3 regions of the Vibrio gigantis genome follow, and region 2 is predicted to be linked to each of the others. Evidence: riboswitches for the same ligand, from Rfam matches in the RefSeq annotation. Region 2 holds a riboswitch; each other region holds the start of a gene.
What was found. A riboswitch is a leader RNA that binds a small molecule or an ion and turns the genes downstream of it on or off. The one in region 2 is predicted to bind thiamine pyrophosphate.
Positions count from the first base shown of each region.

Region 1: it holds a riboswitch for thiamine pyrophosphate, as region 2 does, so the genes downstream of both, thiC (phosphomethylpyrimidine synthase ThiC) here and thiB (thiamine ABC transporter substrate binding subunit) in region 2, are expected to answer to the same signal.
Region 3: it holds a riboswitch for thiamine pyrophosphate, as region 2 does, so the genes downstream of both, thiD (bifunctional hydroxymethylpyrimidine kinase/phosphomethylpyrimidine kinase) here and thiB (thiamine ABC transporter substrate binding subunit) in region 2, are expected to answer to the same signal.

Region 1 is NZ_AP025492.1:3,506,403-3,516,713, forward strand. It holds gene thiH (2-iminoacetate synthase ThiH) at 1-657, opposite strand, end outside; gene OCV56_RS15785 (thiazole synthase) at 665-1,429, opposite strand; gene thiS (sulfur carrier protein ThiS) at 1,432-1,641, opposite strand; gene OCV56_RS15795 (HesA/MoeB/ThiF family protein) at 1,638-2,420, opposite strand; gene OCV56_RS15800 (thiamine phosphate synthase) at 2,410-3,702, opposite strand; gene thiC (phosphomethylpyrimidine synthase ThiC) at 3,702-5,651, opposite strand; TPP riboswitch at 5,781-5,879, opposite strand; gene crcB (fluoride efflux transporter CrcB) at 5,942-6,325, opposite strand; gene OCV56_RS15815 (multicopper oxidase family protein) at 6,426-7,808, opposite strand; tRNA gene OCV56_RS15820 (tRNA-Trp) at 8,122-8,198, opposite strand; tRNA gene OCV56_RS15825 (tRNA-Asp) at 8,258-8,334, opposite strand; rRNA gene rrf (5S ribosomal RNA) at 8,378-8,493, opposite strand; rRNA gene OCV56_RS15835 (23S ribosomal RNA) at 8,589-10,311, opposite strand, start outside.
Region 2 is NZ_AP025492.1:3,172,912-3,183,222, reverse strand. It holds gene tamB (autotransporter assembly complex protein TamB) at 1-100, shown strand, start outside; gene OCV56_RS14240 (gamma-glutamylcyclotransferase family protein) at 174-530, shown strand; gene OCV56_RS14235 (DUF2799 domain-containing protein) at 612-968, shown strand; gene fbp (class 1 fructose-bisphosphatase) at 1,061-2,071, opposite strand; gene mpl (UDP-N-acetylmuramate:L-alanyl-gamma-D-glutamyl-meso-diaminopimelate ligase) at 2,346-3,704, shown strand; gene OCV56_RS14220 (flavin prenyltransferase UbiX) at 3,743-4,366, shown strand; TPP riboswitch at 4,410-4,529, shown strand; gene thiB (thiamine ABC transporter substrate binding subunit) at 4,583-5,575, shown strand; gene thiP (thiamine/thiamine pyrophosphate ABC transporter permease ThiP) at 5,661-7,256, shown strand; gene thiQ (thiamine ABC transporter ATP-binding protein) at 7,267-7,971, shown strand; gene yjgA (ribosome biogenesis factor YjgA) at 8,081-8,605, opposite strand; gene pmbA (metalloprotease PmbA) at 8,724-10,067, shown strand; gene mgtE (magnesium transporter) at 10,146-10,311, opposite strand, start outside.
Region 3 is NZ_AP025493.1:1,897,336-1,907,646, forward strand. It holds gene OCV56_RS24425 (metal-dependent hydrolase family protein) at 1-1,117, opposite strand, end outside; gene OCV56_RS24430 (glutathione S-transferase family protein) at 1,603-2,283, opposite strand; gene OCV56_RS24435 (YdcF family protein) at 2,779-3,876, shown strand; gene OCV56_RS24440 (DUF2999 family protein) at 3,984-4,235, shown strand; gene OCV56_RS24445 (ASCH domain-containing protein) at 4,480-4,869, shown strand; gene OCV56_RS24450 (DUF4382 domain-containing protein) at 5,196-6,221, shown strand; gene OCV56_RS24455 (helix-turn-helix domain-containing protein) at 6,391-7,131, shown strand; gene OCV56_RS24460 (DMT family transporter) at 7,209-8,126, shown strand; TPP riboswitch at 8,225-8,336, shown strand; gene thiD (bifunctional hydroxymethylpyrimidine kinase/phosphomethylpyrimidine kinase) at 8,435-9,319, shown strand; gene OCV56_RS24470 (ABC transporter ATP-binding protein) at 9,309-10,088, shown strand; gene OCV56_RS24475 (ABC transporter permease) at 10,081-10,311, shown strand, end outside.

The DNA.
Region 1 (10,311 bases), 330 kb from region 2:
TATCTTATCAATACCCGCTTTTGCCAAACGATCTGGCGTTTCGAGCCGGTATTCAAAATCCATTTTATTGCCACGCAAGTGGTGCTCAGCGTAGGTACTTGGGCTATATGTTTCTTGATAAACCATCACAGCATCTAAGCCAAGCGTTTTGAGCTCGGCGTAGTCGTCTTGATCAAGCGGCTGAACTTCCATCGCAAGATAGTTAAATTGCGCTTTGATATTCGGTAGCACCTCACGGAAGTATTTCATTCCAACCTTAGTTTCGTGTTCGCCGGTCACCAACAATACACTATCGAATTTCATCTTTTTGATGGCCGCGCTTTCGGCATCAATTTCATCCAAGGTTAGTGTGCGACGCTTAATGCGGTTCTCCATTGAGAAGCCACAATAGGTACACGCATTCGCACACAAGTTCGATAAGTACAAAGGAATATACAGCGAGATCGTATTACCGAACCGCTTACGTGTTAGTGCCAACGATCGTTGTGCCATCTGCTCTAAGTAAGGTTCTGCAGCCGGAGAAATTAAAGCCTTAAAATCTTCTAAGTCACGTTTGGGTTTACTCAGAGCACGTTCAACATCCGTTGCAGTTTTGCTGAAGATAGACATACCAATGTCATCCCAGTTGAGCTGTTTAAATCGATCAACAAACGTCATAGCAATACTACTCGTCTAGGAATGAGGTGAGCGGGCTTGAAGCAACCGCGTGAGATACCTGACCTGCTAGCCCAGCAAGGTAAGCCATTCGACCAGCTTCAACTGCCAGCTTAAAGGCAATCGCCATATCAACAGGCTGTTGAGAAGCAGCAATCGCAGTATTAACTAGAACAGCGTCCGCGCCCATTTCCATTGCACGAGCAGCATGTGATGGTGCACCAATGCCAGCATCAACAATCACAGGAACGTTCGCTTGGTCGATAATGATCTCTAGGAAGTCTGCTGACGCGATTCCCTTATTAGAACCAATCGGAGCACCTAATGGCATCACAGCGGCGCAGCCTACCTCTTCTAAGCGTTTACACAAAACAGGGTCGGCGTGGCAATAAGGCAACACAACAAAGCCATCTTTCACTAGTTGCTCAGCAGCATTAAGTGTCTCGATTGGGTCTGGCATCAAGTACTTTGGATCTGGGTGAATCTCAAGCTTTAGCCAGTTAGTACCTAATGCTTCACGAGCCAAGTGTGCGGCGAAAATTGCATCCTTAGCGTTCTTCGCACCAGAGGTATTCGGAAGTAGATTAACGCCAGCATCAATAATTGGCTGTAAAATATCATCTTGCTCAGAACGAATATCGACTCTCTTTAGTGCCATGGTTGCCAGTTGAGAACCGGAAGCTTCAATAGCACTCGCCATCAAATGCTTGTTTGCAAATTTGCCGGTTCCCGTGAACAGACGTGATTGAAACGTTTTATCTGCGATGCTTAACATGGTTAGCCCCCTGCAATAGCTTGGAAAAGAGAGATAGAATCGCCTTCATTAACGATGGTTTGTTGCCACTGGCTGCGTGGGACAACCGCGTTATTGATAGCAAACACACACCCTAAATCAGGTAGCGATAGTGCTTGGATGATGTCTGAAAGAGACGATGATTGCGCGACCTGCTCTGGTTGCTCGTTTATAGAAATAGTTATGTGGCTCATTGTGCTTCTTCTTGTAGGTGTTGGATCGCAGTTGTATTGCAAACCGGACATTCGCTATCTTGCGTGACCATTAGGTTTTGCCAGTTCATGGTCTGGCCATCGAACAGTTTTAACTGATGCGTTGCGACTTTAAACTCGCCACCGCTAATACGCTGAATAGCAGCAAGAGCTTGGAGGTTACCTATCGTTCCAACCACTGGACCAATAATGCCGCTATCACTACAACGCGTTGTTTGTGGATGATGTTCAAACGGGAAAAGACAGTGATAACACCCCTGCCGGTTCTGATAATCAAAGACAATAAATTGACCTCTCCAGCCGATTGCAGAACCCGATATCAAAGGTGTATTAGCTTTGAAACAAGCTCGGTTAACCTGCTGGCGTGACGCGAAATTGTCAGTACAATCCAATACGAGATCAGCCAACATGACTTCTAATTTAAGTTGGCTTTCACTCATTCGTTGATTGATAGTTCTTACTTGGCCTCGACCATTAAGCTCATTCAGTTGTTGTTTGAGTGCTTCGACCTTAGGTGAACCTAATTGGCTTTCCTTAAACGCTACCTGTCTCTGCAGGTTGGACGAATCAACACAGTCATCATCGACCAACACGATTCTTCCAACACCAGAAGCTGCGAGATAGAGAGAAGCCGCATTACCTAAACCACCGCAACCCATCACCAACACATGGCTGTTTAACAGGTTTCGTTGCCCTTGCTCACCAACCTCAGGTAGTGCAATTTGTCGTTGGTAACGGATGAACTCAAAGTCACTCAGCATAGCTAGGCTCCCGCATAACCTCTTTACTAGTCATTGAAGACCTAGGAGCCATCAGCTTATCGAAGAATTCGATCACTTTCTGTGGGTCTTCCGCTAATGTAATTGCGCGTACAACCGCTAAGCTCGATACACCACAATCCCAAACCTGCGCAGCTGTCGATTGGTCAATACCGCCAATAGCCACCGTCGGATAACCAGTAAGTTCTTCTGTGTATGGGATGGTATCAATTAGCTGTTGGTACAGAGATAAACGCACCAAACCTTGAGGCTTGGAGGGCATCTGTTTCGTCGTGGTCGGGAATATATGGCCTAGTGCAATGTAGCTTGGATTGATTTGGACGATGCGTAACAACTCATAATAACCATGAGTCGATAGACCGATCTTAATACCCGCTTGGCTCAGTTGGGAAAGGTTTGATTCTTCAATATCCTCTTGCCCAAGGTGTACACCAAAAGCACCATGCTTGAGCGCAAGCTGCCAGTAATCATTAATAAAAACCTGAGCGTTATATTCTCGACCAAGTTCGATAGATCGCGCAACTTGTTGCTCCAAGTCGGCTTGTTGAGGGTTCTTAATACGCAGTTGGACGGTGTTGATTCCAAGCTTAAGCAACCTTTCTATCCACTCAACATCATCAACAACCGGATATAAGCCGAGGCTATTTTTGCTCAACTCAGGGAAGGAAAGTACTGTCCCTTGGTTGGCCCAACCGACACTTATATCCAGTCGTTCATCTTCTAGAACAGGGATAGGAAAGTTTTGATAGTGTCCTGGCCATGTTCCACGTGAAACATTCGATGCAGCGCGAGCCACAACCAATACGTCTTCTAATGGGAATTCTAGCGCCAACAAAGTAAGTAACCAAGCGAAGTGGCCACGACTATCTAACTCCTGATGAGTTGTAGTTTCACACTTGATAGCTCGATTAGAATCTAAGTGTGACCAGATATCTAACACAGCTGAATCATCGGAGACTCCGATATAGACGGTGTTCGAAGCTTGAGCCAAAGCAGCACAAACATCGGTCAACGCGGCTGAATTACTGTAATCAACAACATGGCTCAGTTGCGCTAACTGACACTCTGCTAAGGAATCAACATCATCAACAAAGCCAATAGATAGTGCCTGTTGAGCATCAACGATAGAGAAGTATCGAGTTGGGCTAACACCCAACTCAACTGCATCAGTTGCTAAACCTTGTCGTTTAGCAACCAATAGACAGTTTTGAACCTCTCCCGTTAACTCGATGTATTGAGATGGGATGAGAATCTTCACTGTCATTATTCCTCTAGTTGAGCTTCTTTTGCGCCTACTGCAGGGTGATAAAGTTCAGAGCCAGTATCTCGGAACTCTTGTGATTTTTGACGCATTCCCTCCAACGGGTTATCTAGCATCTTAATCTCAATAGCCTGATCAGCGGCTACTTGTTCTGTGTCTTTCGCGTACTCTCGAACTTCTTGAGAAATCTTCATCGAGCAGAACTTAGGACCACACATAGAGCAGAAGTGAGCAACCTTGCCCGACTCTTGTGGCAGGGTTTCATCGTGGAAAGAACGTGCTGTTTCCGGATCTAAAGCTAGATTAAATTGGTCTTCCCAACGGAATTCAAAACGTGCTTTAGACAATGCATTATCTCGGATTTGTGCGCCCGGGTGCCCTTTTGCCAAGTCTGCAGCATGTGCTGCCAGCTTGTAAGTAATCAAGCCAGTCTTCACATCTTCTTTGTTCGGCAAGCCTAAATGCTCTTTAGGCGTTACATAACAAAGCATCGCACAGCCGTACCAACCAATCATCGCCGCACCAATACCAGAGGTAATATGGTCATAACCCGGCGCAATATCTGTAGTCAGTGGACCTAAAGTATAGAAAGGCGCTTCATGGCAGTGCTCTAACTGCTCGTCCATGTTCTCTTTAATAAGATGCATAGGTACATGTCCAGGGCCTTCAATGATCACCTGAACGTCATATTCCCAAGCCACTTTAGTCAACTCACCTAGAGTGCGTAACTCCGAGAATTGAGCCTCATCGTTAGCATCTGCAATAGAGCCTGGACGCAAGCCATCACCAAGTGAAAGAGCAACATCATACTTCGCACAGATCTCACAGATCTCGCGGAAATGTGTGTATAGGAAGCTTTCCTGATGATGTGCAAGACACCATTTCGCGATAATAGATCCACCACGAGAGACAATGCCAGTCACACGTTTAGCCGTCATAGGTACGTAACGAAGCAGCAAACCGGCATGGATAGTGAAGTAATCAACACCCTGCTCAGCTTGTTCAATCAAGGTATCGCGCATCACTTCCCAGTTTAGGTCTTCTGCAACGCCATTCACTTTTTCAAGCGCTTGATACATAGGAACCGTACCAATCGGCACAGGGCTGTTACGCAGGATCCATTCACGAGTCTCGTGGATATTACGTCCAGTAGAAAGGTCCATTACGGTGTCGCCACCCCAGCGGGTTGACCATACTAACTTCTCAACTTCTTCTTCAATTGAAGAGCTTACTGAAGAGTTACCGATATTGGCGTTCACTTTCACTAAGAAGTTTCTACCAATAATCATAGGCTCTGATTCTGGGTGGTTGATGTTTGAAGGGATAATAGCTCGACCTTCAGCAACCTCTTTACGCACGAACTCAGGGGTGATTTCTTTAGGTAGGTTGGCGCCAAAGTTATGGCCAGGGTGTTGGTGATTAAGTTGTTCATCAGCAAACTTCTGACGTCCCATGTTCTCACGTATCGAAATATACTCCATCTCAGGAGTGATAATACCCTGACGAGCATAATGCAGTTGAGTTACACATTGGTCGCCAGTAGCACGACGAATTCTAGGCAGGTTTCCGTAACGAAGGTCGTCTAAGGTTTCATCTTCTAAACGTTCTTTGGTGTAAACAGAGCTTACATCATCGAGCAATTCCGTATCGCCACGCTCTTCAATCCATTGCTCTCGCAACTTAGGAAGGCCGCTATAAAGGTCTATTTCATGCGTAGGATCGGTATAAACACCGGAGGTATCGTAGACATGAATAGGCTCATTAGATTCGAATACAGGCTCTTTTTTGGTGCCACCGACAAGGCTATCTGCGAGTGATATTTCTCGCACAGGGACTTGGATATCTTCTCGAGATCCTTGGATGTAAGCTTTTTTTGAATTTGGATAAGGTTGTACGGATAAAGAATCAATGAAATTCTTCGCTTCCAGTCTTGCTTGTTTACGACTCGACATAGCATTTTTCCTTGGCTTTTAGCCATTATTTATAGGGATAAAAATGCTTGACGGATTAGATGCTACAAGAGGGATCACGGTAAGAAATACAGTTGTGATCTGGAGATAGATCTCTAGAAGGATTCTAGTTAGATATCTACTCTTGTTCCCTTCGCAGGTATTAGCCTGATCAGGTTCAACGGATCCCGAGTTAACGGTCTCAGCCATATGGCACTCCGACAAGTTCGATCGAGTATATAAAAACGGCTTGGATAAACCAAGCCGAGTTGTTAACAAATCGTAAGAAAGTTTTAAGACTTTATCAAAAGTTGGAAGCCGATCCATGCTGCTGAAATACTGAGAACCACGTTGAGCAACACATTAAGCCCCATCTTAAAGAAAGCGCCCTGCTGCATAAGAAGCACGTTATCCATCGAAAATGTAGAGAACGTAGTCAGTGCTCCAAGGAAACCGAGGCCAATGATCTGTCTCCATGGCTCCGTCGCAACCATCTCATTTTCGAATGCGGCGATGAGCAAGCCCATAATCAAAGAGCCGATCACGTTAACGGTCAGTGTTCCGTAAGGAAAGCCACGCCCTAACATCACTACACATAACTCTGAAATCAAATAGCGCGAACAAGCACCAAATGCGCCACCAATGGCAATAAAACCTAAAATAGATAGCTGACCCATGAATCCTCCCAAATAACAGTCCCTATATTCTAGCTTTACCGCCGATAAAAGCGAGGGTAGAAACTAAGAATGCATGCGCAAAAATTAAACGTTACAGGTGTCACTTAACTTCAATATATCCCATTAGTCCCGTTTTCATGTGCTCAATGACATGACAGTGGTACATCCAACGTCCTGGGTTGTCTGCAACAAATGCAGCTTTAGCTCGGCCGTTTTTTCCAAGTAACACTGTATCGGTATGGAAAGGTTCTTCAATTTTTTTACCATCAAGTTCCAATACAGTAAATGTATGACCATGAATATGAATCGGGTGATGATATTGAGTGACGTTCTTAAGATCGAATATGTAAGTCTTACCTAACTCTAAAGTCGCCAACGGCTCTGGAATATTGTCTTTGCTCATTCCCTCCCATGCTCGCTTATTAGTAAGCCAAAATTTAGGCATGGACTTACCATCTTTAGATACTGGTGATACCGCCCCTTCCCACTCAAACACAAAATCGATTTCTTCTGCGTTGGCGAGATCTAAGTTAGGCACGGGATTCAAAGGCAATGAAGGAAGTGTTTGGCCTTCTATTAACGTTGAATCTACAACCTCAAACTCACACAAGGAGAACGGAAAACGCCCCTTCATTTGAAGGACACTCACTTGCTCGCCCACCTTAGGAGCAATCAGCCCAAGGTCGACACGCATACCTGGGCCAATTTTATATTGAGTCAGCTTATAAGGTGTCTTTACAGGGTTACCATCAATGCCAATGACCCATGCTTCTGCCCCTTCAATAGCAATCGGATAGGTAATCGTGTTATCAACATTAGCGATACGGAGCCTAGTCGTTGCATACTGCTTCAATTGATAGATAGGTTCATGTACTCCATTAACGCTACTCCACTCTCCTGGCGTGCCCATACGAGCGCTGAGGCGGGGAATCATTAAGTCTTTCCACTGACCTTGTTTGTCGATATGCCAATGTTTAAGCATCAGAGCATGCTCTTCATCGAACTGAACTGGCGCGCTCTCTTCAACAATAATAAGGCCGACTAAGCCCATACCCAGTTGTTTAACGCTGTTCATGTGTGGGTGATACCAAAAAGTACCCGCATCTGGTGGGGTAAACTCATAGACAAACGTTTCACCGGGCATAATAGGAGGCTGACTTAAGAAAGGAACCCCGTCCATTTCGATTGGAATTCTCAGTCCATGCCAATGAATTGTCGTCGGTTCTGAAAGCTTGTTGGTAAATCGGATCGTTACCTTTTCGCCTTGTCGACAGCGAATAATCGGCGCTGGAATCTGTCCATTAAAGGCTAAAACATTAGTATTAAACCCCTTTACCAACTCAGCAGTTGAGGGCTCAGCAGTTAAGTCATAAACGAACTTTCCTTGCTCATCAACAGACTGCTTCATTGAACAAGCCGGCAGGACGGTTAGTGCAGATATAGCGAGAGATGATTGAATAAACTTACGACGGGAAATATCCATATTTGTTGCCTTTTAGTAATAACAACCAAAATGTAACAAAATATTGAGAATAATTCTCATAAAGAAGTGTGGTTTGTGCTATCGGTTATTTATAAAAGAAGCTGAGATAAGTAAGCACTTACACTTTTAAGGCTAAGTTCTGTTAAAGATAGGAATTATCGAATAAATAGAAAGCAAAAAGATTCCAAGTTTTCTGCGGGGACGCGTAGTCTGGAGCCTTAAATATGCCAGGGGCGCCTAGCTATCCAAACATTACTTTTCAGAAGCAACAGACGTAAAAAAGCCCCAGCATTTCTGCTGAGGCTTTAGTATATGGCAGGGGTGGAGAGATTCGAACTCCCAACACGCGGATTTGGAATCCGCTGCTCTGCCAATTGGAGCTACACCCCTAAAAATTTCATTACTTCAGATTCGAAAAAACCTCGCACTAGGCGAGGTTATCGAATAAGTGGCGGAGTGGACGGGACTCGAACCCGCGACCCCCGGCGTGACAGGCCGGTATTCTAACCAACTGAACTACCACTCCGCAGTGGAATACTTGTCGTCGCTGACAAGTGTTCAAATTTAAAGCCTGGCGATGTCCTACTCTCACATGGGGAAGCCCCACACTACCATCGGCGCTATTGTGTTTCACTTCTGAGTTCGGCATGGAATCAGGTGGGTCCACAATGCTATGGTCGCCAAGCAAATTTTAAAATTCGGAAAGCTGTTTTCGTTCTCTTCAAACTCATTCAAGCGTTTGGTATTTCTTTGAGTCCATCAAAACCCCTTGGGTGTTGTATGGTTAAGCCTCACGGGCAATTAGTACAGGTTAGCTCAATGCCTCGCAGCACTTACACACCCTGCCTATCAACGTCGTAGTCTACGACAACCCTTTAGGACGCTTAAAGCGTCAGGGAAAACTCATCTCAAGGCTCGCTTCCCGCTTAGATGCTTTCAGCGGTTATCGATTCCGAACTTAGCTACCGGGCAATGCCATTGGCATGACAACCCGAACACCAGAGGTTCGTCCACTCCGGTCCTCTCGTACTAGGAGCAGCCCCTTTCAATTTTCCAACGCCCACGGCAGATAGGGACCGAACTGTCTCACGACGTTCTAAACCCAGCTCGCGTACCACTTTAAATGGCGAACAGCCATACCCTTGGGACCGACTTCAGCCCCAGGATGTGATGAGCCGACATCGAGGTGCCAAACACCGCCGTCGATATGAACTCTTGGGCGGTATCAGCCTGTTATCCCCGGAGTACCTTTTATCCGTTGAGCGATGGCCCTTCCATTCAGAACCACCGGATCACTATGACCTGCTTTCGCACCTGCTCGAATTGTCATTCTCGCAGTCAAGCGGGCTTATGCCATTGCACTAACCACACGATGTCCAACCGTGTTTAGCCCACCTTCGTGCTCCTCCGTTACTCTTTGGGAGGAGACCGCCCCAGTCAAACTACCCACCAGGCACTGTCCGTAATCCCGATTCAGGGACCAACGTTAGAACATCAAAACTACAAGGGTGGTATTTCAAGGACGACTCCACCACATCTAGCGACGCGGTTTCAAAGTCTCCCACCTATCCTACACATGTAGGTTCAATGTTCAGTGCCAAGCTGTAGTAAAGGTTCACGGGGTCTTTCCGTCTAGCCGCGGGTACACTGCATCTTCACAGCGATTTCAATTTCACTGAGTCTCGGGTGGAGACAGCGTGGCCATCATTACGCCATTCGTGCAGGTCGGAACTTACCCGACAAGGAATTTCGCTACCTTAGGACCGTTATAGTTACGGCCGCCGTTTACCGGGGCTTCGATCAAGAGCTTCGACCGAAGTCTAACCCCATCAATTAACCTTCCGGCACCGGGCAGGCGTCACACCGTATACGTCATCTTACGATTTTGCACAGTGCTGTGTTTTTAATAAACAGTTGCAGCCACCTGGTATCTGCGACTCTCGTCTGCTCCATCCGCAAGGGACTTCACTGATAAGAGCGTACCTTCTCCCGAAGTTACGGTACCATTTTGCCTAGTTCCTTCACCCGAGTTCTCTCAAGCGCCTTGGTATTCTCTACCCGACCACCTGTGTCGGTTTGGGGTACGATTCCTTACAATCTGAAGCTTAGAGGCTTTTCCTGGAAGCATGGCATCAATGACTTCACTACCGTAGTAGCTCGACATCGTATCTCAGCGTTAGTAGCGGTCCGGATTTACCTAAACCACCCGCCTACGTACTTGAACCTGGACAACCGTCGCCAGGCCCACCTAGCCTTCTCCGTCCCCCCATCGCAATTGTAAGAAGTACGGGAATATTAACCCGTTTCCCATCGACTACGCCTTTCGGCCTCGCCTTAGGAGTCGACTTACCCTGCCCCGATTAACGTTGGACAGGAACCCTTGGTCTTCCGGCGAGGGAGTTTTTCACTCCCTTTATCGTTACTCATGTCAGCATTCGCACTTCTGATACCTCCAGCAGCCCTTACAGACCACCTTCAACGGCTTACAGAACGCTCCCCTACC
Region 2 (10,311 bases):
GTTCACAGTTCGTTATCGATTGATGCAGGACCTTTACGTCGAAGCCGTGTCTGGTTTAGACAGTGCCGTAGATCTTCTCTATCAATTTGAGTTTGAGTAACGCAATTTGAATTCAAATCGATCTGGTTTCATCCATTGGCTGGAATGCAAATAGAAAGGCTCATGGAGGGCTTATGCCACATCTTGTTTTTGTCTATGGAACCTTGAGGAAAGGCCAGTCCAACCACCATTATTTAAAGGGCTGCGATTTTGTTGGGCGGTTTGATACACCTAAGGATTACACTCTTTTTGACTTAGGTACCTATCCGGCGATGATTTTTGGAAAGAAAAGTGTCGTTGGCGAGGTCTATATCATTAACGACGAAGTTTTGGAGTCACTCGATCGGCTAGAAGATGTGCCTGTCGAGTATCGTCGCGAGCAAATAGAGACTATATTTGGATTAGCATGGGTATATTTGTATCAGCTTGATCTAACAGCTAATAAAGAAATACTTTCGGGTGACTGGTGTAAGCGGAACACCCCGCTATAGTGAATGAACTACTGAAAGCATTCTGACGTAATAGCTAGAAGTCTTAATATATAGGCTAGTCTTTTCCATCAGGAGGAAATTATGAAATATCTATTATTGGTGCTATCAGTAATGTTATTTGGTTGTGCGCAAACTCCGCCACCAACATCTATGAACACAACCGATTGGCAGAGTTTTGGTGAAGAAATGGCACTGAAAGGGAAAACAAAGCAGACGGAAGCAAGTCTTGCTGAAGCCGCCTCGTCACCGTCGATTGATGCCGATTTGTATGCCGCTTATGACCAAGGCTATGAAGTGGGTAAAACTCAGTATTGCTCCCAAAATCCAAGAGCATTAGGGCGTCGCGGTGAGACCTATCTGGGCATTTGCGATGATGTCGATAAATGGTTCCGCTTCAATTATGAAAGAGGCGCAGAATCGAAATTTGATATTCGATAATCCAGTGGTTGGTTAACTCGGTGAACAACAAAAAGCCAGCATTTCGATGCTGGCTTTTTTAATGAGATTAAGTTGAGAAATAAACGAGTGGCTTAGTCTGGGTTAAGCTCAAGAAACTCTTCTACTTTACGTACCATTTTTGTTGAACCAACAAAGAAAGGTACACGTTGGTGTAGCTCAGTTGGTTTGATATCCATGATGCGTTGTGCTCCGTCTGATGCGATACCGCCTGCTTGTTCCATAAGGAAAGCTATCGGGTTGCACTCATATAATAGACGTAGTTTACCTTGAGGGTGGCTTTCTGTGCTTGGGTACAGATAGATGCCGCCTTTAAGTAGGTTTCGGTGGAAATCAGATACTAGAGAACCTATGTAACGGGAAGTGTAAGGACGATTATCACTTGGTTCGCTTTCTTGACAGTATTTAATGTACTTCTTAACACCTGTAGGGAAGCGTATGTAGTTACCTTCGTTGATTGAGTAAATCTTACCTTCATCAGGGATCATCATGTTTTCGTGAGATAGACAGAAGGTACCCAGAGATGGATCGTAGGTGAAGCCATTTACACCAGCGCCAGTTGTGTACACAAGCATGGTTGAAGAGCCATAAATCACGTACCCCGCGGCTACTTGCTTATGTCCAGGCTGTAGGAAATCTTCTTGTGTTGGCGGAGTACCAATCGGTGACACTCGGCGGTAGATAGAGAAAATTGTACCAACCGAAACATTCACATCAATGTTTGAAGAACCATCAAGTGGATCCATCAGTACAACGTATTTTGCGTTTTTGTTGAGCTCTTTATTGAAGGCAACGGCTTCGTCTTCTTCTTCACTCGCGACACCACAAACTTGATCTCGAGCTTCAAGTGCGGCTTTAAATTTGTCGTTAGCATACAGGTCTAGCTTTTGTTGCTCTTCACCTTGAACGTTGTCTGTACCAACAGCGCCAGTAATATCGACAAGACCTGCCTTGTTAATTTCGCGGTTAACAATTTTTGCAGCAAGACGAATTGATGACAAAAGGGATGATAGATCACCGCTTGCATGGGGGAAGTCATTTTGTTTTGCAACAATGAACTCACCAAGGGTGCGCATCTCAGACATGTTATTTCCTTAAACTTCTCTGAATATTAGGGGGGGGGATTTGAGCACTATAGAATTTGCCTCTTATACGGGCTTTATTCATCTAGACGCTTACCTAAATTCTAAAGGTTAGATCTTTTTAATGGTAATGAACTAAGCGACACAGATCTCACTTACTATGTCGACTAAATTTGTTTTGCATTGCTGCTCGCTTTTAATCTTCATTTAATGATAATGAGTACAAGCCATTATCATTAGGCACTGTTTATATTAGCCAAGCGTTTGGAAGTAATTTATGCATATTCATATCTTAGGAATTTGTGGCACCTTCATGGGCGGTGCTGCGGTATTGGCTCGTCAATTAGGTCACAAGGTTACCGGTAGTGACGCGAATGTTTATCCTCCAATGAGTACGTTGTTGGAGTCGCAAGGGATTGAAATCATTGAAGGCTTCGACCCAAGCCAACTAGAGCCTAGGCCGGACCTGGTGGTTATCGGTAATGCAATGAGCCGCGGTAACCCATGTGTTGAGTATGTCTTGGATAACAACCTTAGATACACCTCTGGTCCACAATGGCTACAAGAGTTCTTGCTGCACGACCGCTGGGTTCTTGCAGTGTCTGGTACTCACGGTAAAACTACAACTTCCAGCATGCTGGCGTGGATCTTAGAAGACTGCGGTTACGCTCCAGGATTCTTAGTTGGTGGTGTATTGGGTAACTTTGGTATCTCTGCTCGCTTAGGTGACAGCATGTTCTTCGTGGTAGAAGCCGACGAATATGACAGTGCTTTTTTCGACAAGCGCTCTAAGTTCGTTCATTACCACCCAAGAACCTTGGTGATGAATAACCTTGAGTTCGATCATGCAGATATCTTTGACGATCTTGAAGCGATCAAACGTCAATTCCACCATTTAGTGCGAACTGTGCCTGGCAATGGTCGTATTTTCTCACCCAAGCAAGATACCGCTATTCAAGATGTTTTATCACGTGGCTGTTGGAGTGAAACTGAGTCAAGTGGCGAACAAGGTGATTGGGATGCGAAGAAGTTGGTTAAAGATGGCTCTAAATTTGAGGTCTATTTCCAGAATGAATGTGTTGGCACCGTAGATTGGGATTTAGTTGGCGATCACAACGTAAACAATGCTTTGATGGCGATTGCTGCAGCACGACACGTGGGTGTGACACCTGACCTTGCTTGCGAATCATTGGCGAAATTCATCAACACTAAACGTCGTCTAGAGTTTAAAGGCGAGGTCGCTGGTGTGTCTGTTTATGACGATTTTGCTCATCACCCAACGGCGATTGAACTTACGCTAGGCGGATTACGTAATAAGGTCGACACTAAGAAGATTATTGCTGTTTTAGAGCCTCGTTCTGCCACGATGAAACGTGGTGTGCACAAAGCAACCTTGGCTGATTCACTTAAACAAGCGGATTCTACCTACTTATTCCAACCGGATAACATTGATTGGTCAGTACAGGATGTTGCAGATGCTTGCCACCAGCCCGCACACGTGAGTGATGACATGGACGCATTCGTTGCTAAAATTGTCTCAGAGGCACAAGCGGGCGACCAAATTTTGGTAATGAGTAATGGTGGCTTTGGTGGTATTCACCAGAAATTGTTGGATGGATTAGCACTCAAAGGCTAACGGCATCCACGACCTTATAATTTGAAGTAACAGAGAACATGACAAAACACGATAAAGCGATAACTCTTGCTTTTACCGGCGCATCAGGTGCGCCTTACGGACTGCGCTTGCTTGAATGCTTGTTGGCAGCGGACTATCAGGTGTACCTGTTGATTTCGTCAGCAGCGCGAGTGGTGTTGGCTACTGAGCATGAGCTTAAGTTACCTGCCGGACCGGATGCGGCAAAGCAAGCCTTGGTTAAGTACTTGGGCTGCGATCCAGAAAAGCTGGTTGTATGCGGAAAGGATGACTGGTTCTCGCCAGTTGCATCAGGTTCCGCAGCGCCGAAGCAGATGGTGGTGTGCCCATGTTCTGCGGGTAGTTTGGCATCCATTGCCCATGGGTTATCGGACAACCTGATTGAGCGTGCAGCAGATGTGGTGATGAAAGAACGAGGGCAACTTTTATTAGTAGTTCGTGAAACGCCATTCTCAACGCTGCATCTAGAGAACATGCACAAACTTTCAACCATGGGCGTGACGATCATGCCTGCTGCTCCGGGTTTTTATCACCAACCTAAATCGATCGAAGACTTGGTGGATTTTATGGTGGCGCGCATTCTAGACCATCTTGGTATCGAGCAAGGTTTAGTGCCACGTTGGGGCTACGATCAACGTAATTGATCCAAACTTGATAGCTTATTGTTAAAATTCGAATTACAATTCTGAACACTCATCGGGGAGCGAACCATTCAAATAATGAATGCGAGCTGAGATCAAGCACACGCTTGGGACCCGTAAACCTGAACCAGATAATGCTGGCGTAGGAATTGAGTTAGGAACAACCTCTACCGTTCTCCTCCCTCAAACCTGTGCCGCTCAGACCATGGAGAGCGTCCAGTGAAATTCACATTAACTACCCTTGCTGTTACTACAGCGATCTCTTTTTCTGCCTTCGCTGCAGACAACACTTTGACTGTATACACATACGACTCTTTTGCTGCGGATTGGGGCCCTCGTCCTGCCGTTGAAAAAGCATTTGAAGAGAAGTGTGGTTGTGATGTGAACTTTGTCGCGCTCGAAGATGGCGTGTCTATTCTTAACCGTTTGCGCCTTGAAGGCGGCAACAGCAAAGCTGACATCGTATTAGGCCTAGACAACAACCTAATGGCTGAAGCGAAAGCGACGGGTTTACTGGCTGAGCACAACGTTGATACTTCATCAGTAACACTGCCTAATGGTTGGGATGACAAGACCTTTGTACCTTATGACTTTGGTTATTTTGCCTTTGTATATAACACAGAGAAATTAGCAAACCCGCCTAAGAGCCTGAAAGAGTTGGTTGAGCTGCGTGATGATCTGAAGGTTATCTACCAAGATCCACGTACTTCAACACCTGGCCAAGGCATGATGTTATGGATGAAGTCGGTTTACGGTGATGAAACTACGACAGCTTGGAAGAAGTTGGCTCAGAAAACCGTTACGGTAACCAAAGGTTGGTCTGAAGCTTACTCTATGTTCCTAGAGGGAGAGTCTGACTTAGTGTTGTCTTACACAACTTCTCCGGCTTACCATATTATTGCAGAGAACGATTCTAAGTACGCAGCAGCGAGCTTCGAAGAAGGGCATTACACTCAAGTGGAAGTGGCCGCTAAGGTTAAAGGCAGCAAGAACGAAAAGCTTGCTGATGAGTTTATGGCGTTTATCCTAAGTGATGAATTCCAATCGGCCATGCCGACAGGTAACTGGATGTACCCAGTAACGGCTGTCGAGCTGCCAAAAGGCTTTGAGCAGTTAACTGTACCGCAGAAAGCACTGAGCTTTAGCTCTGAAGAGATCGCCGAGAAGCGTAAGCCTTGGATTCGTGAATGGCAAAGTGCACTTACTTTCTAACGTACTTTTAAAAAACTAGCTTTCTGTATTTAAAGGTTCATTCGTGATGTTTGGAATGAACCATTTACGGTAAAAAAATCAATTTATGATAAAGAAAACACCTAAGGTCGGGATCTGGGTTGCGATACTCATTACCGCCTTCGTGGTTTCAGCAGTTGGGGCATTGCTTAGCAATGCCCCTTCTCTTGATATCAGCCAAGTATGGTCCGACCCTTACTATTGGCATGTAACGAAATTCAGCTTTTATCAAGCGACACTCTCAACAGTGCTGAGTGTTGGCTTTGCTATACCTATTGCACATGCTTTGTGCCGCAGACAGTTTTTTGGACGTGCCTTGTTATTGAGGTTGTTCGCGTCGACCTTAGTTCTACCTGTGTTAGTCGGTGTATTTGGCTTGCTGGCGATTTACGGCAACAGTGGTTGGTTAGCTAAGTTCTTGGCGAACTTCAACATTGAGCTACCATTCTCGATTTATGGCTTGAATGGTATTTTGTTGGCGCACGTTTTCTTCAACCTGCCTTATGCCAGCCGTTTACTTCTGCAAGCGTTAGATACTGTGCCTGCCGAGCAGCATAAACTCTGTGCTCACTTAGGCATGAGTCATTGGAATAAATTTAAATGGGTTGAGTGGCCGAGGCTAAGACAGCAATTGCCACATGTGTGTGGCTTAGTGTTCATGTTGTGCTTCACCAGCTTTGCCACCGTGATGGCGTTGGGTGGCGGTCCGAAATCAACCACCATTGAGCTCGCCATCTATCAAGCAATCAAATTCGACTTTGACCTGCAGGCTGGCGCGTTACTCGCGATATGGCAAATGCTGTTGTGTGGTGTATTAGCGGTGAGTATTCAGCGTTTGTCTAAGCCTATATCTGTGACGGCTAGTCAGCTGTCGGAAGAGAAGTATTTGGTTAAGGACAGCTGGTGGTCAAAAGCTTGGGATAGCTTTTGGATCATCATAGTCTCAATGCTGGTATTGCCGCCATTAGCCATGGTTATTTTAAGTGGCATTAACCCTCAGGCGCTCACTGTACTGAGCAGCGAGCCATTTTGGGCAGCGTTAATGACCTCGGTTCGTGTTGCTTCCCTCGCAAGTATTATCGCCGTTGGTATTGGTATCGCGATCCTTCTAACCAGTCGCGCATGGCGTTTGCAGAACAAGAACTTTAGAGCAGATAAGATTGAGCTGATTGGCACTATTATTTTGGTGACGCCGGGCTTGGTGATCAGTACGGGCCTATTCTTATTACTGCGCTCGGTTACCGACGTGTTCAGCTTGGCTTTCTTTATCGTGATTGCCGTAAACAGCTTGATGGCGTTGCCTTACGTGATTAAAACCTTAGCTCAACCTATGCTGCATCTTTCTCAGCAGTATCAGTATGTGTGTGCAAGCTTAGGAATGACTGGGTTCACCCGCTTTAGGCTGGTGGAGTGGCGCGCACTGCGTAAACCTATGGCGCAGGCTTTCTCAATCAGCTTTATGCTGGCGATGGGCGATCTGAGCGCGATTGCCTTGTTTGGTAGCCAAGACTTTAGAACTCTGCCTTTGTATCTATTCCAACTGTTAGGCAGCTATCAAATGGAAGCGGCGGCAGTGGTTTCAGTAAGTTTGCTGTTACTGAGTGTGGGCAGTTTTAGTCTGATTGAATTTTTGTTTACTCGAAGCTCAAAGCTAAAGAGTTAAGGAACCGATGATGTTAGTGATGAAAGATGTGGATTACCACTATCACCAAGAGTTGTTTAGTTTTGATTTCCAAGCAGAGCAGGGCGACATTGTTGCTCTGATGGGGCCAAGTGGGGCGGGTAAATCAACGCTACTCGCATTGGTTGCTGGCTTTATTGAGCCAACATCGGGTGAGATCTCGGTAGCAGGGCAATCGCTTATTGGTAAAGAAGCGCATCAACGCCCATTGGCAATGCTATTTCAAGAACATAACCTGTTTGCTCACCTAACGGTGCGTGAAAATATTGGCTTAGGTCTGCATCCTGGTTTAAAGCTAACATCAACCCAAAAGCAAGCTGTGGAGCAAGCTGCAGCGCAAGTTGGCGTTGCTGAATATTTGGATAGATTGCCTGAGCACTTATCAGGCGGTCAACGCCAGCGCGTTGCGTTAGCGCGTTGTTTTGTCCAACCTCATGATATTTGGTTACTTGATGAGCCGTTCTCTGCACTTGACCCTTTACTGCGCGAAGAGATGCTTAACTTAGTGAAGCGATTATCGGCAGAGCGAAATATTACGGTTTTGATGGTGACTCACCATTTAGGTGATGCACGTAGTATTGCAAATAAGTTTGTATTTGTAGCGCTAGGTAAGGTGTTGGTTGAAGATTCGATAAAAGCCCTGACAGCGGAGCATCCACAGCCAGAATTAAGCTCATTTGTTAAGGCGGGTGAGTAACGATTCATCACTTCGATTGAATGTTTTTTGGTATTGCGTGCTCCGAAAATAAAAAGACCTAGCATGCGCTAGGTCTTTTATTAACTCTATGAGTAAAGCGAGATGACATTTAATCTTCTAGCTTTAGCTCTTTTAAGATTTGGAAAATCTCACGAGAAGACTTCGAAGGCTTGTTCGCTGATTTCTCTTTGTTAGCTTGGCGAGCTAGCTGACGAAGACGCTGACGGTCTGCTTCAGGGTACATGTCCATGACTTCTGAAATAGCCGTATCACCTTCAGTAACAACACGATCACGTAGTTGCTCAAGTTTATGTAGCTCAGCTGTTGCTTGTGAGTGTTTGTTACGTACTTTATCCAAAGCCGCTTGAATTGGCTCTGGATCGACATTGCGCATTACTTTACCAATGTATTGAAGTTGACGACGCTTCGCTTCATTTTTAAAGCGTTGTGCATCTTTAATCGCTTGTGCCAAATCTTCAGACAGCGGAAATTTGTCTAATACAGAAGGCTTTAGACCAACAAGCTCTTCTCCCAGCTTTTGCAGGGCATCCATGTCCGTTTTCATTTCTGTCTTACTTACCCAGATGATTTCTTCTTCTGGTTCCCATGGGGCTTTTTGGTTTTTGCGAGCCATCTTTTCTGCCTATGTCACTATCTCAAACGAATATATTGCCTATTTTAGCAAGAATCTTGGGGAGAAAGCGAAATTCTTGTTATCCTACGTAATATTGACCTAAAAAATTAGAATAGATATGGATGTAAAACAGCAAGTCACCCAGCAAAGAGTTGAGCTAGAAGCCGCAGTAGCTAAAGCGTTGGATATGGCATCAGTGAGTGCAGACGCAGCTGAGGTCGCTATTACTAAGTCAACGGGTTTAAGTGTTTCAACACGTATGTGTGAAGTGGAAAACGTTGAATTTAATAGTGATGGTGCGCTAGGTATTACTGTTTATCGCGGCCAGAAAAAAGGCAGCGCATCTACATCTGATCTGAGTGAAAAAGCGATTGCTCAAACGGTAGCAGCAGCACTTGATATCGCTCAGTACACGTCTGAAGATCCGTTTGCAGGTCCTGCAGCAAAAGAATACATGGTAAAAGAAATTCCAGACTTGGATCTTTTCCACCCTGATGAACCTAATCCCGACTATGCCGCTGAGATTGCGATTGCTGCTGAGAAGCAAGCGCTCACTTATAGCGACAAGATCAAACAAAGTGATGGCGCAAGCTACGACAGCCACTACGGCGTTAAGGTTTACGGTAACAGCCATGGCTTACTAGCAAGCTACGCTTCAAGCCGTCATAGCACGAGCTGCTGCGTGATTGGACAAGGCGCTAATGGTGAAATGGAACGTGACTATAGCTACACCGTTGCACGTCACCGTGACGAACTGTGGACGCCTGAGCGTGTAGGTCAGGAAGCTGCAGAAAAGACGATTAGCCGTTTGGATGCGAAAAAGCTACCAACAGGCCAATACCCAATCATGTTCGCAAATGATGTTGCGACAGGTCTTATCGGTCACCTAGTGATGGCGATCAGTGGCGGCAACCTTTACCGTAAGTCGTCTTTCTTATTGGATCATTTAGGTCAGAAAATTCTACCTGATTGGTTCAATATCTCTGAGCGTCCTCATATCCTGCGTGGTTTGGCTTCAAGCCCATTTGATAGCGAAGGTGTGTTCACTCAAGATCGTGAAATCATCACTGACGGTGTGTTAGCAACTTACCTACTAACGAGCTATGCCGCACGTAAGATGGATATGACGCCAACCGGTCATGCTGGTGGTATTCACAACTGGTTCGTTAAATCGACCGGTCAAAACTTTGAGCAGATGCTAAAAGAGTTAGGCACTGGTTTCCTAGTGACGGAAGTGATGGGGCAAGGCGTAAATACAGTAACGGGTGATTACTCTCGTGGCGCAGCAGGTTTTTGGGTTGAGAACGGAGAGATTCAATACCCAGTATCAGAAGTAACAATCGCCGGTAATCTAAAAGACATGTTTACTCAGATTGTTGCGGTTGGTAACGACGTAGAAACACGTTCGCAAATTCAAACCGGTTCTATCTTGCTTGAGTCAATGAAAGTCGCGGGTGAGTAATTCTCTTAACGTGAACCTGATACATTTAAAAAGGGAGCCAGTGGCTCCCTTTTTGTATTTACCGAGTAGGTAATTAAGCTAGATAAGTATGGTGGCTAAGCCTAAGAATACCGATAGGCCAATAACATCGGTTACTGTGGTCAGTGCCATACCGCCAGCAAGGGCCGGATCGATATTCATCTTCTTCAGCATTACCGGGATGGTTACCCCAGCAATACCTGCAACAATCAAGTTGGTCATCATT
Region 3 (10,311 bases), on a different replicon from region 2:
TTTTCATGATATCAAATGGCGTGAATCCTGCTTTTTGCATGTAGGTCATGTTCTCTGCTTGTGCCATGTTATAGGCAGGCCCAAACATATCACCGCCGGTTACTACAAGAATGTCGTGCTTCTTAGCCCACTTGAACATCTGTAATGCACCTTCGTAAACTTTAGAAGCTTTTGCTTTCTGGTCTGGACTAAAGAAAGTGATTGATTCTGGATCAGCAAAAGCTTTAAGTGACATCACCGCTTGCGCTGATAGTGCAACGCCTTCTTTTTTCATACGTTTGATTGTATCTTCCGATACCAAGAAATTGTGCTCGATAGTACGAACACCTGCGTCGATAGCACGGTTAACTGAGCGATCGTGATACGCGTGTACGGTTACATAAGTGCCGTAATCTTTAGCAACTTCTACCGCTGTCTCTAGCTCTTCTACCGACATTTGGGTCATGTGGATAGGGTCAAATTCACTAGCAACACCGCCACCTGCCATGACTTTAATTTGGGTAGCACCAGCTCTTAGGTTCTGGCGTGCGGCGCGACGGACTTCCGTTTTACCATCAACGATATAACCAAAACCATGGCGCTCAAGATCATCAACAGCTCCTGGCTGGTCATTAAAGTTACCTGTGTCAGCATGGCCGCCTGTTTGGCTTAGGAAGCCGCCTGATGGGTAGATTCTAGGTCCATCAATCAATCCATTATTAACCGCTTTTGCCACACCCAAGATATTACAGCCAGCATCACGAGCCGTCGTAAAGCCTTGTTCTAGATATTGATTCATTGAAACGTAGGTTCTGGCACCCATTGCCATTTGATCATATCCCTGCTTACCTACTAACATGCCTTCTTGGATACACAAGTGAGAGTGCATGTCGATAAGCCCAGGAATCATCGTTTTACCTTGTCCATCCACGACAGTTGCATCAGCTGCGTCAATTGCAGATTTAGATATCTTCTCTATTTTGTTATCAACCACGAGTACATTGTGGTCTTCATAGAGCTTGTTTTCAGTTCCATTAAAGATGTCAACATTGGTAAAAAGGGTAGACGCGGCATTCGCTGAAAAGGCGAGTGAGCATGATATTGCGACAACTGACAGTTTAAGACTCTTATGTTTCATTATGGTACCTATAATTTCCGTGCGTGGCGGGGTATCCGCATCGCGTAACAATCCTTACTAAACTAGTGTTACGAAGTTAGTTATTCAGAAAATATCCGTTTTAAATGACTAACATTCATAAACTTAGGAGTAATGTTGCCAGTAATCAAGGTTTGATAATTGCCATTTGATGACATGAAGATTTATGACTAGATTTGATTGCGGTGATTTGATCTTTGCGCGCGGTATGGCTTATAGGGTGCAGGGTGTCATAAAGGAGCGAGATAGATATATCTACAGGCGAGGAGCGATTATTAGCAATAACAACACTCAAACAGCAGGCATTAAGTCTGCTGTTTGAGTGTTGTTACTATGAGGATCGTTTAGTGACTTCGCCTACATCGTAAACTTTATCTGCTTTGTGACGAACAAAGTAATCAACAAGGCACGTTTTATCTTAGATATAAATATCTAGAAGCAGATAACAGTACCGTCGTTATGCTGAATTATTCGTTGATTGGAAAGTTAGACGGGAACAGTGCACGTTTCGCTTCTTCATCACGTTCGGTTTTAAATTCAATATCTTTGCCGGTTTCGCGGGCACGCAGTGCGGCTGGGCGAGTGTTGATGGCGTTAAACCAGCGCTTCAAGTTCGGGTAAGGTTCTAGGCCTTCTTCACCAAGCACGACAGGTGCTTTATCAATCCAGCCCCATGCGGCTACATCGACAATGGTGTACTCATTACCGACGATAAACTCACGGCCTTCCATATACTTTTCTAGCACTTCGTAATGACGTTGCGCTTCACGTAGGTAACGGTTTACTGCGTAGTCTAGGCCTGCTGGCGCAGCATGGTGGAAGTGTACCGATTGGCCGGAGTATGGGCCAAGGCCACTCGCAATAAACATCATCCAAGAGAGCAGTTCGGCTCTGTCTTCTGGCTGACCACCAAGCTTGCCTGTTTTCTCTGAGAGATACAGAAGGATAGCGTTCGAATCGAACACGCGTTGTCCTTCGTCTTCAATCGCTGGCGTTTTTCCATTTGGATTTATTAAGCGATATTCCGGCGTGTGTTGTTCGCCTTTTAAAGTATCAACAGGAACGAGTTCAAAATCTAGGCCTGTCTCTTCTAGAAACAGAGCGATCTTCATTGGGTTGGGTGTTTGGTGAAAATAGAACTTAAGCATGGGGTAACTCCTTGTATTGGTAATTCATTAAAGCATCACTTGAACGATCGTTCAATAATTGATTTTAATTTATTTGAAAATCGGCTGATGCGTGTTTTAAATCTATGTGCTTAAAACTTCTTTATTAGAGCGAGAATGGAATCGAGCGATTCAGTGTGTTGGATTTTAAGCTGTTGAAAAAAAGAGCTTAAAGTAGCTTTTTTGATTCGTCGTTTTATGTGGAGTTTGGCTTTGTGATGGGGGGTTTTTGGTGGGATAGGCGTATGAAATCCGCGGATAGATATTCCAACAAAAACGTTGAGAACTGGTTAAAACCAGAATTATCTGGATACACAGGCTTACTGGTAAGTTCAAAATCGTGATCTACTGCCACACCTTATGCCACAAATGAATATAAACGTTGGAGATTCAGGTGTACTTCACGGTTTTTTAATCTTAGGGACTTACATTGGTGAGCAAATCTGATGTGAACACTTAACGACACAGGATCTTTCCATGAAAAAGAACATTATCGCCCTCGCTCTTGGTGGCATGCTTGCTTTTGGCGCAACACCTTATTCTTTTGCTGCTAACGATGGTGCAGTACAAGCTTCAGCGGATTACGCGCAGTTGGTGACTAAGCGACAAGTTGTCGACCAACTACTTCTTGATGCGTTGCAGGCGTTTAAGTCTCCGGCAAGAATTTCTCACGCGGGTTTCACGGCTAAAATGCCAAGCAACATGGAAATTGTGACCAACCGATTGTTAGAAGCTTATCAGCTAGAGCCTTACCGTACCGATTTGCTTATCTCGGCAGCAAACGCTCAGATCTACAACAAGAATGCAGAGCGCGCTATTGAGTTGTTTGAGCAAGCGCTGACGGTTGCCCCAGACGATGTTGACCTTCACGCTTACCTTGCGGTTTGGCAGCGATTTGAAGGCAATGAAAGTGAATCCAATAAGCACATGGAGAAACTGGAAAGTCTGAACAAAGGCAAAGCAGAGGACATCAAACGTATTTTTGCTACGGTCGATCGGGTTTTAGAGACACCACTGAAAGAGTCTGCGGACAAAGGTCTGCTTGATGACCATGGCGCGATCGTTACTTTGGGTTACGCGCTTAATCCAGACGGCTCAATGCATCAGATCTTGATTGAACGTCTTGAAACAACATTGGCGATGGCTAAAGCGAATCCGGATGCGGTGATCGTGTTAACGGGTGGCGTGCCGAAGAACCACAAGACTGAAGGCAAGTTGATGGCGGACTGGCTTATCGAGAAAGGGGTAAGTAAAGATCGCATCATTGAAGAGAATTATGCGACCAGCACGGTAGGCAATGCCTTATTCAGTAGCTATGCACTTGCTCGTCATGATATTAAGCACGCGACCATTATCAGTTCGGCAAGCCACGTTCGCCGTGGTCAAACTTTGTTTGAAGTGGCAAGCTGGCAAACCGGCCCTCAGGGCATTACTTTCGATACGGTTTCTTACCCAGACAAGCCACTTTCAGAACTTAAGAAAGCAAGTGATGGAGAGCTACTAGGTATCTACCGTGACGCTCTTAGAACGTATGGTATGTGGAGCTATCGCTCTTACCCATTAGAGTCTCGCTAGGCTTTAGGTTACTTCACGGTAGGCAAAGTATAAGTTGCTAGTACAATCGAGCACGGCTAGATGGTATGCTGTGCTCCTACTTAATTTAGTGTTTCAAAGGCAAAAAAATGAACCCGATTTTAGCAATGTTGAAAGAGAACAATATTAGCGACGAGCAGATCAGCGAGCTATTCAAAACGTTGACAGAGAACCCTCTTGCAGCAATGGCGACGATCAGCCAACTTGGTTTACCACAAGATAAACTTCAAATGCTGATGGGGCAGGTAATGCAAAACCCTGCGCTAATCAAAGAAGCAGTTGAAGAGCTTGGCCTAGATTTTTCTAAGGTTGAAGCCGCTAAAGAGCAACTTCAAAAATAATAGAGTGTGAATGAGCGATTTTGTTAGGGAGCGATAGCCGATTCGGTTAACTGTTCTTGAGATCGTGAATTAGACTCCAATAAAAAGCCGTTTGAGTATCAATACTTAAACGGCTTTTTTGATCTTGGCGTTCAATTAAAGTGCGTGAACTAAGCTAAATGACAGGGCGTGTTTATCGCTATCTTAACAACAGTGATTGACATGATTGAACAAGTTTAAATATAACATTCGCAAAAGAGGGCTTATGAATTCTTACAAGCTGGAAATCTATCAACGACCACTAGACGCAATAAAGAGTGGCGCTAAGCGTGTTGAGATAAGAACAAATAACAGTTATGAAGCCATTCAATATGACCAGTTGAATAAAGGAGACCACATTGTTTTTCAAGTGATATCAGGCCCACCGTTTGTTGGTTTAGATGTGATTCAGCCAAATGCGCTGACTGTCGAAATATTGGACGTAAGACATTTCCCTGATCCTAGAGCGTTATTGATGGCAGAGGGGCTAGGAGTGTTATCTAATTTGAGTGATTCAATTGATGAGGGCGTTGAGCTTCTCTACAGCTTTCACGAATACAAAGAGATGATCCCGGTTCACGGTATATTCGCCATAGAAATTCGAACTATCGAATAGTCTCTTTATTCGAATGAACCTCAAGCCAAAGTACTCATGTTCTTTGGCTTTTTACTTGATGGCTAAGGTACTTTGAATACATTTGACAGAGCCTTTACCAATTTCGTGAGCGTATTGACAAATTACTTACTAGACTTAATTAACCTATGCGCGACTTGATATGTGCACCTATTTGAACAGCGATGATGGACGAGCAGTAGCCCCAAATAATTGGAGGTGCGTGATAGATCCATACCGTTGTCAATCTAGAGCTCACAACAAGGCTATGAATAAAAGGGCACTTAAGTAAGTCCTTTATTGAGCAGTGATTTTATAGGAAATGAGTTATGAAGTATTTAAAGGAAACCGCTTTAGCAAGCCTTGTGCTGGCTGGGCTTGTTGGTTGTGGTGGTGATTCAGGATCATCAAGCAGTACGACACCAATTACCTTGAGCGTGAGTGATGCGCCCATTGATGATGTTAAAGACGTCACTGTGACATTCAGTAAGGTTGCTTTACTTCCCCAACAGGGAGGTTCTCCATTGGTATATGACGTCTATAAAACGGATGAAAACGGTGACTATGTTGATGAAAATGGCGATCCATTACCCGATGGTGCGGATCCTATTCCGTTAAGTGTTAACTTATTGGATTACCAAGGCAGCGATGCGCTCCCTTTGATTGAAAATGAGGTAATTCCGGTAGGCAGTTATAAGTTGTGTGTGTTTGCGAATGATGGCGATCACCCAACAGATCCATCTTACGTGGTAGAAAACGATGATACGACTCGTGAGTTAACGGTGAAAGGTGAAGGTGCGTGCCCGCAAGGTGTGGGTAAAGAAGATAACGCTGGCGTGCTTTACTTTAATAACTCATTTAATGTGAACCAACAAAGTAACGACTTTGTTGTCGAGTTCGATCTTCGACGTGGCCTAAAGAACAGTTCGACTTTCCCTGATTACACCATTCAAAGAACGTCTGTAAGCCTTATCAATACGGTTGAGACAGGAAATATTGAAGGCACTGTTGCTCTTTCTACTTATGACACTTGTAACGGTGGTGACAATACATTTGCTCAGTCGGTGTACTTGTATGAAGGTAATGTCGATAAGCCTGACATGGCTCCGATTGGCGGTAGTGATGAAGTGAAACCGATCACTTCAGCGTCAGTAGCAATGAATCAAGCACAGACGAACTATGAATTTTCTCTGGGCTTCATTGATCCAGGTACGTATTCGTTAGGCTATACCTGTACTGCACAACATGACAGTGATGAAGACAATGCTGATCCGGTTGCTGATGGTTTTGAAATCTTTGATGTTCAAAATAGTGTTCAGGTAGTGGTCGGTCAGGATAGCCAAGTATCGTTTTAAATCTTTGACGTGATTTACCATTCTAATAAATACGGCCTCTCATTTGGAGGCCGTTTTTGATTACGTAGCTAGCATGTATTTGATGAGCATTGAGTGTGCCTCTAGGGAAGTGATAATGTAACGTTGTGTCTCTTACTCTAACCTAGCGAAATGTACTCCGGCGTTGCTCATGAAATCTAGCTTAAGTATTCGATCTTACACCAAGCAATTTAATACCCATGCACATGATGACCATCATCAATTGGTATTGCCGATCCAAGGCAGTATTAATATCGAAATGGTGGGATATGTCGGTAAAGTGGCCGTGGGCGAATGTGTGGTGATTCCGGTAACGACAGCGCATGCGTTTAAAGCGGATGAAGCGGCGCGGTTTATTGTTGCGGATATGATGGAGTTACCGCAGCACTTGTTAGAGCATGAGCTTTCGGTTTTCACGATAACGCCGCCTTTGATGAGCTTCTTGTTATTTGTTGAGAAGCAGCTGGAATATCAAGTCGACAGTGGCATTGAATCAACTATCTTGGATGTGTTTTCACTGCTGTTAGAGCAACAAGAAGTAAGCAAGAGTATCGACCCTCGTATTCGAGCGGTGCAAAGGCTCATTGCGGATAATTACGCCCAACCTCTCTCGATTTCTCAACTTGCAGAAACGGCCTGTTTAAGTCCTACTCAATTTAAAAAACGCTTTAAAGAGTGCATTGGAATCAGTGCGCTTAAGTACATCACTCGCTATCGTATGGAGAAGGCTCAAGCCTTGCTAAGTCATACCGATTTACCCGTTCAATTGGTCGCAGAAAATGTGGGTTATAGCGACCTATCTGCATTCAGTCGTCGTTTCTCTCAGCACTTTGGCATGTCTCCAAGGGCGTTTTTGGGCTCGATGAAAGAGAGTCTTTCAAAACAAGAATAGCGTCCTTTTGGCAAACTCAACTTAGTTTATGTTCACTATTATCTATTTCAGAAATGAAAATAAACTAGGTAATAGTAATGAATCTTGCCATCAATCGCGTTAACGAATTCCAAACAGGCACTTTAGCCATTGTGTTTGCTTCTGTTTTATGGGGCACGACGGGCACGGCAGCAAGCTTTGCACCTGATCTCAGTCCATTAGCGATTGGCGCATTTTCGATGGGTGTAGGCGGCTTAATGCAAGCGGTCTTGGCGTATCGAAAGATCTTATCTTCACTTGATAAGCTTTTGCTCAACAAAAAGCTGTTAGCGGCGAGTGCATTGGCTTTGGCGATCTATCCTCTGGCTTTTTACTCTTCAATGAAGTTATCGGGTGTCGCAATGGGTACGGTGGTGTCGATTGCTACTGCGCCTTTCTTTTCTGCTCTTTTAGAGTGTCTTATTAGCAAAAAGAATAATATCAACAAGCGCTGGCTCACGAGCTTTGCCATTGGAGTCGTTGGTATTGGGCTACTGGTATTTTCAGAATCATCATCAGTGAGTGCTTCTGGTGATGCTCTGAAGCTTTTGGGCATTGGATTGGGGCTAGTTGCTGGGTTGTGTTACGCCATTTATTCGTGGGCGACAAAAGCTCTGATAGACGAAGGCATTAAGTCGCAAGCGGTAATGGGCAGCATATTTGGGTTGGGAGCGATGTTGTTGCTGCCAACGCTATGGTTTACAGGGGATAACCTATTCGCATCGAATACCAACATATTAGTGGTGAGTTACTTGGTGTTACTTCCTCAATGTTTGGGTTATATCGCCTTCAGTTTTGGGCTACGCCATGTCACAGCAAGTAGCGCAAACTTGATTACCTTGCTTGAGCCAGTTGTTGCCGCCGTATTGGCCGTGTGTATTGTGGGTGAGCTTATTCCATTGGTTGGATGGCTAGGTATGTTCTTGATAGTGATGTGTTTATTCATCCAATCTCAGCCAGCTAAAAAGCCGTTATAAGTATTTGTTAAAGCAAGATTAATTGAATTAAATTCATGTGTGAATCTTATAATTGAATAAAATGAGTATCTCAGTTGCGAGAGTGCTGTTACTATCGTTATCAATAGTCGGGGGGCATATACCTTAGTTGGTGTTTGCTGAGATCGTTATTCGAGACCCGTTGAACCTGATTCAGTTAACACTGGCGTAGGGAACTATGATTACTTTGCCTACGTGGTTCAACAATGATCTCTCATTGGTTTCACCTCCACACTCTCTTTGCGGCGAAAGTTCGGTTCTCTTACGTCTTTTAGACAGTAGGAGCGACCATGACACAGCATTCCAATTCTCAAGTATCACCTAGCAGCACTCAAACACCAGAAAACCAATCTTCTTCGATCAATACTCCGATTGTTTTGACCATTGCGGGTTCTGACAGCGGCGGCGGCGCGGGCATTCAAGCTGATATTAAGGCCATGTCGGCAACCGGTAGTTTCGCTTGTTCGGTAATTACCGCGATTACATCCCAGAACACCCAAGGCGTGTCAGCCATTTTTCCAATCCCACTTGAGCATGTGGCTAGCCAGCTAGACGCAGTGTTTACTGATTTGAACATCGTTGCGGTAAAGGTCGGCATGTTGGCGGATTCGCAAATCATCAAAGTTGTCGCGGACAAAATCAAACAATACCAACCTAAACACTTAGTGATCGACCCTGTAATGGTGGCAACCAGTGGCGATCTTCTTCTAGAAAACTCGGCTATCACCACGCTAAAACAAGAATTGATTCCGTTAGCTGACATCATTACGCCTAACTTACCAGAAGGCGCAGCACTTACAGGCAAAGCCGTCCCTGAAAGCGAAGCGGAAATGCAGGGCATGATTGAAGACCTGCGCGCTTTAGGTGCAAAAGCCGTCCTACTAAAAGGCGGTCACTTGGAGAAAGATGAAAACAGTAACGACTTACTGATTTTACCAACCACGTCTGCTTTGATTAGCGCGAAGCGTTTTCCTACCAAAAACACCCATGGCACGGGTTGTACGCTTTCATCAGCGATTGCTTCTTTCTTGGCTCAAGGCAACACGCTTCCAGAGGCTGTCGACCTAGGTAAACAATACATTTCACGCGCGATTGCTCATGCTGATGAGTTGCAAGTCGGTCAAGGTCATGGCCCGGTAAATCACTTCTTCGCTGGACACGGTAATGTTCGTTGATACGGTTGGGGTTCAACTCAGCAATGCCACCTTGCGTTATCGCGATAGTGAACATGCAACCTTATCAGGGCTGTCACTGAGCTTAAAAGCAGGCAAGTGGACTGTGCTGCTTGGTCGCAGCGGTTGCGGGAAAACCACGGTATTGCGATACCTAGCAGGTTTACTCGATGACAAAGTTGAATGGCAGGGCACATTGGCAACGTCTGATGAACTGCCTCTCACCGATCGCATCGCATACATGGCGCAGCAAGATTTACTACTGCCGTGGTTGTCGGTTATCGACAATGTGTGTCTGAGCCATCGCTTTCAAAATTCCGCAGATAAGCATCTAAGCCAATCATCCAATAAACAAGCTCAAACTCACCAAGCATTGGAGTTGCTAGCTTCGGTTGGTTTGGCTGATTACGCATTTACCATGCCGGATCAGTTGTCTGGTGGTATGCGCCAGCGTGTTGCTTTGGCTCGCACCTTAATGCAAGACAAGCCAGTCGTACTGATGGATGAACCTTTCTCAGCGCTGGATGCGGTAACAAGACATAAGTTACAGAGCTTAGCGTGTGAACTGTTAAGAGATAAAACCGTTGTGTTGATTACCCATGATCCACAGGAAGCGGTGCGTTTGGCGGATAACTTGTATGTGTTGCAAGGCATACCTGCGAGTGCTCACTCTTTATCTGTGCCTCACACCTCAACGCCACGAGTGCTAGATGGTGAATGTGCCGAGTTGCAACAAGCGATCTTAGACCAGTTGGAGCGTGATTATGAATGATCTAACGCGAAGTGAAGCTGTGGCTCGTTCAGCTAACACGCAAGCTAGCACAACACATCTTCGTCAGATGAACCCCGTGATGCGTTTGCTTATCAGCAGTGCTGTGATTCTTGGTTTGTGGCAAATGGTGGTGGTTATCTTCGAGATGCCAAGCTTCATTCTGCCGGCGCCTGCTGAGGTCTTCCTCAAGCTTATTGAACGCTATGACGTGTTACTCAAACAC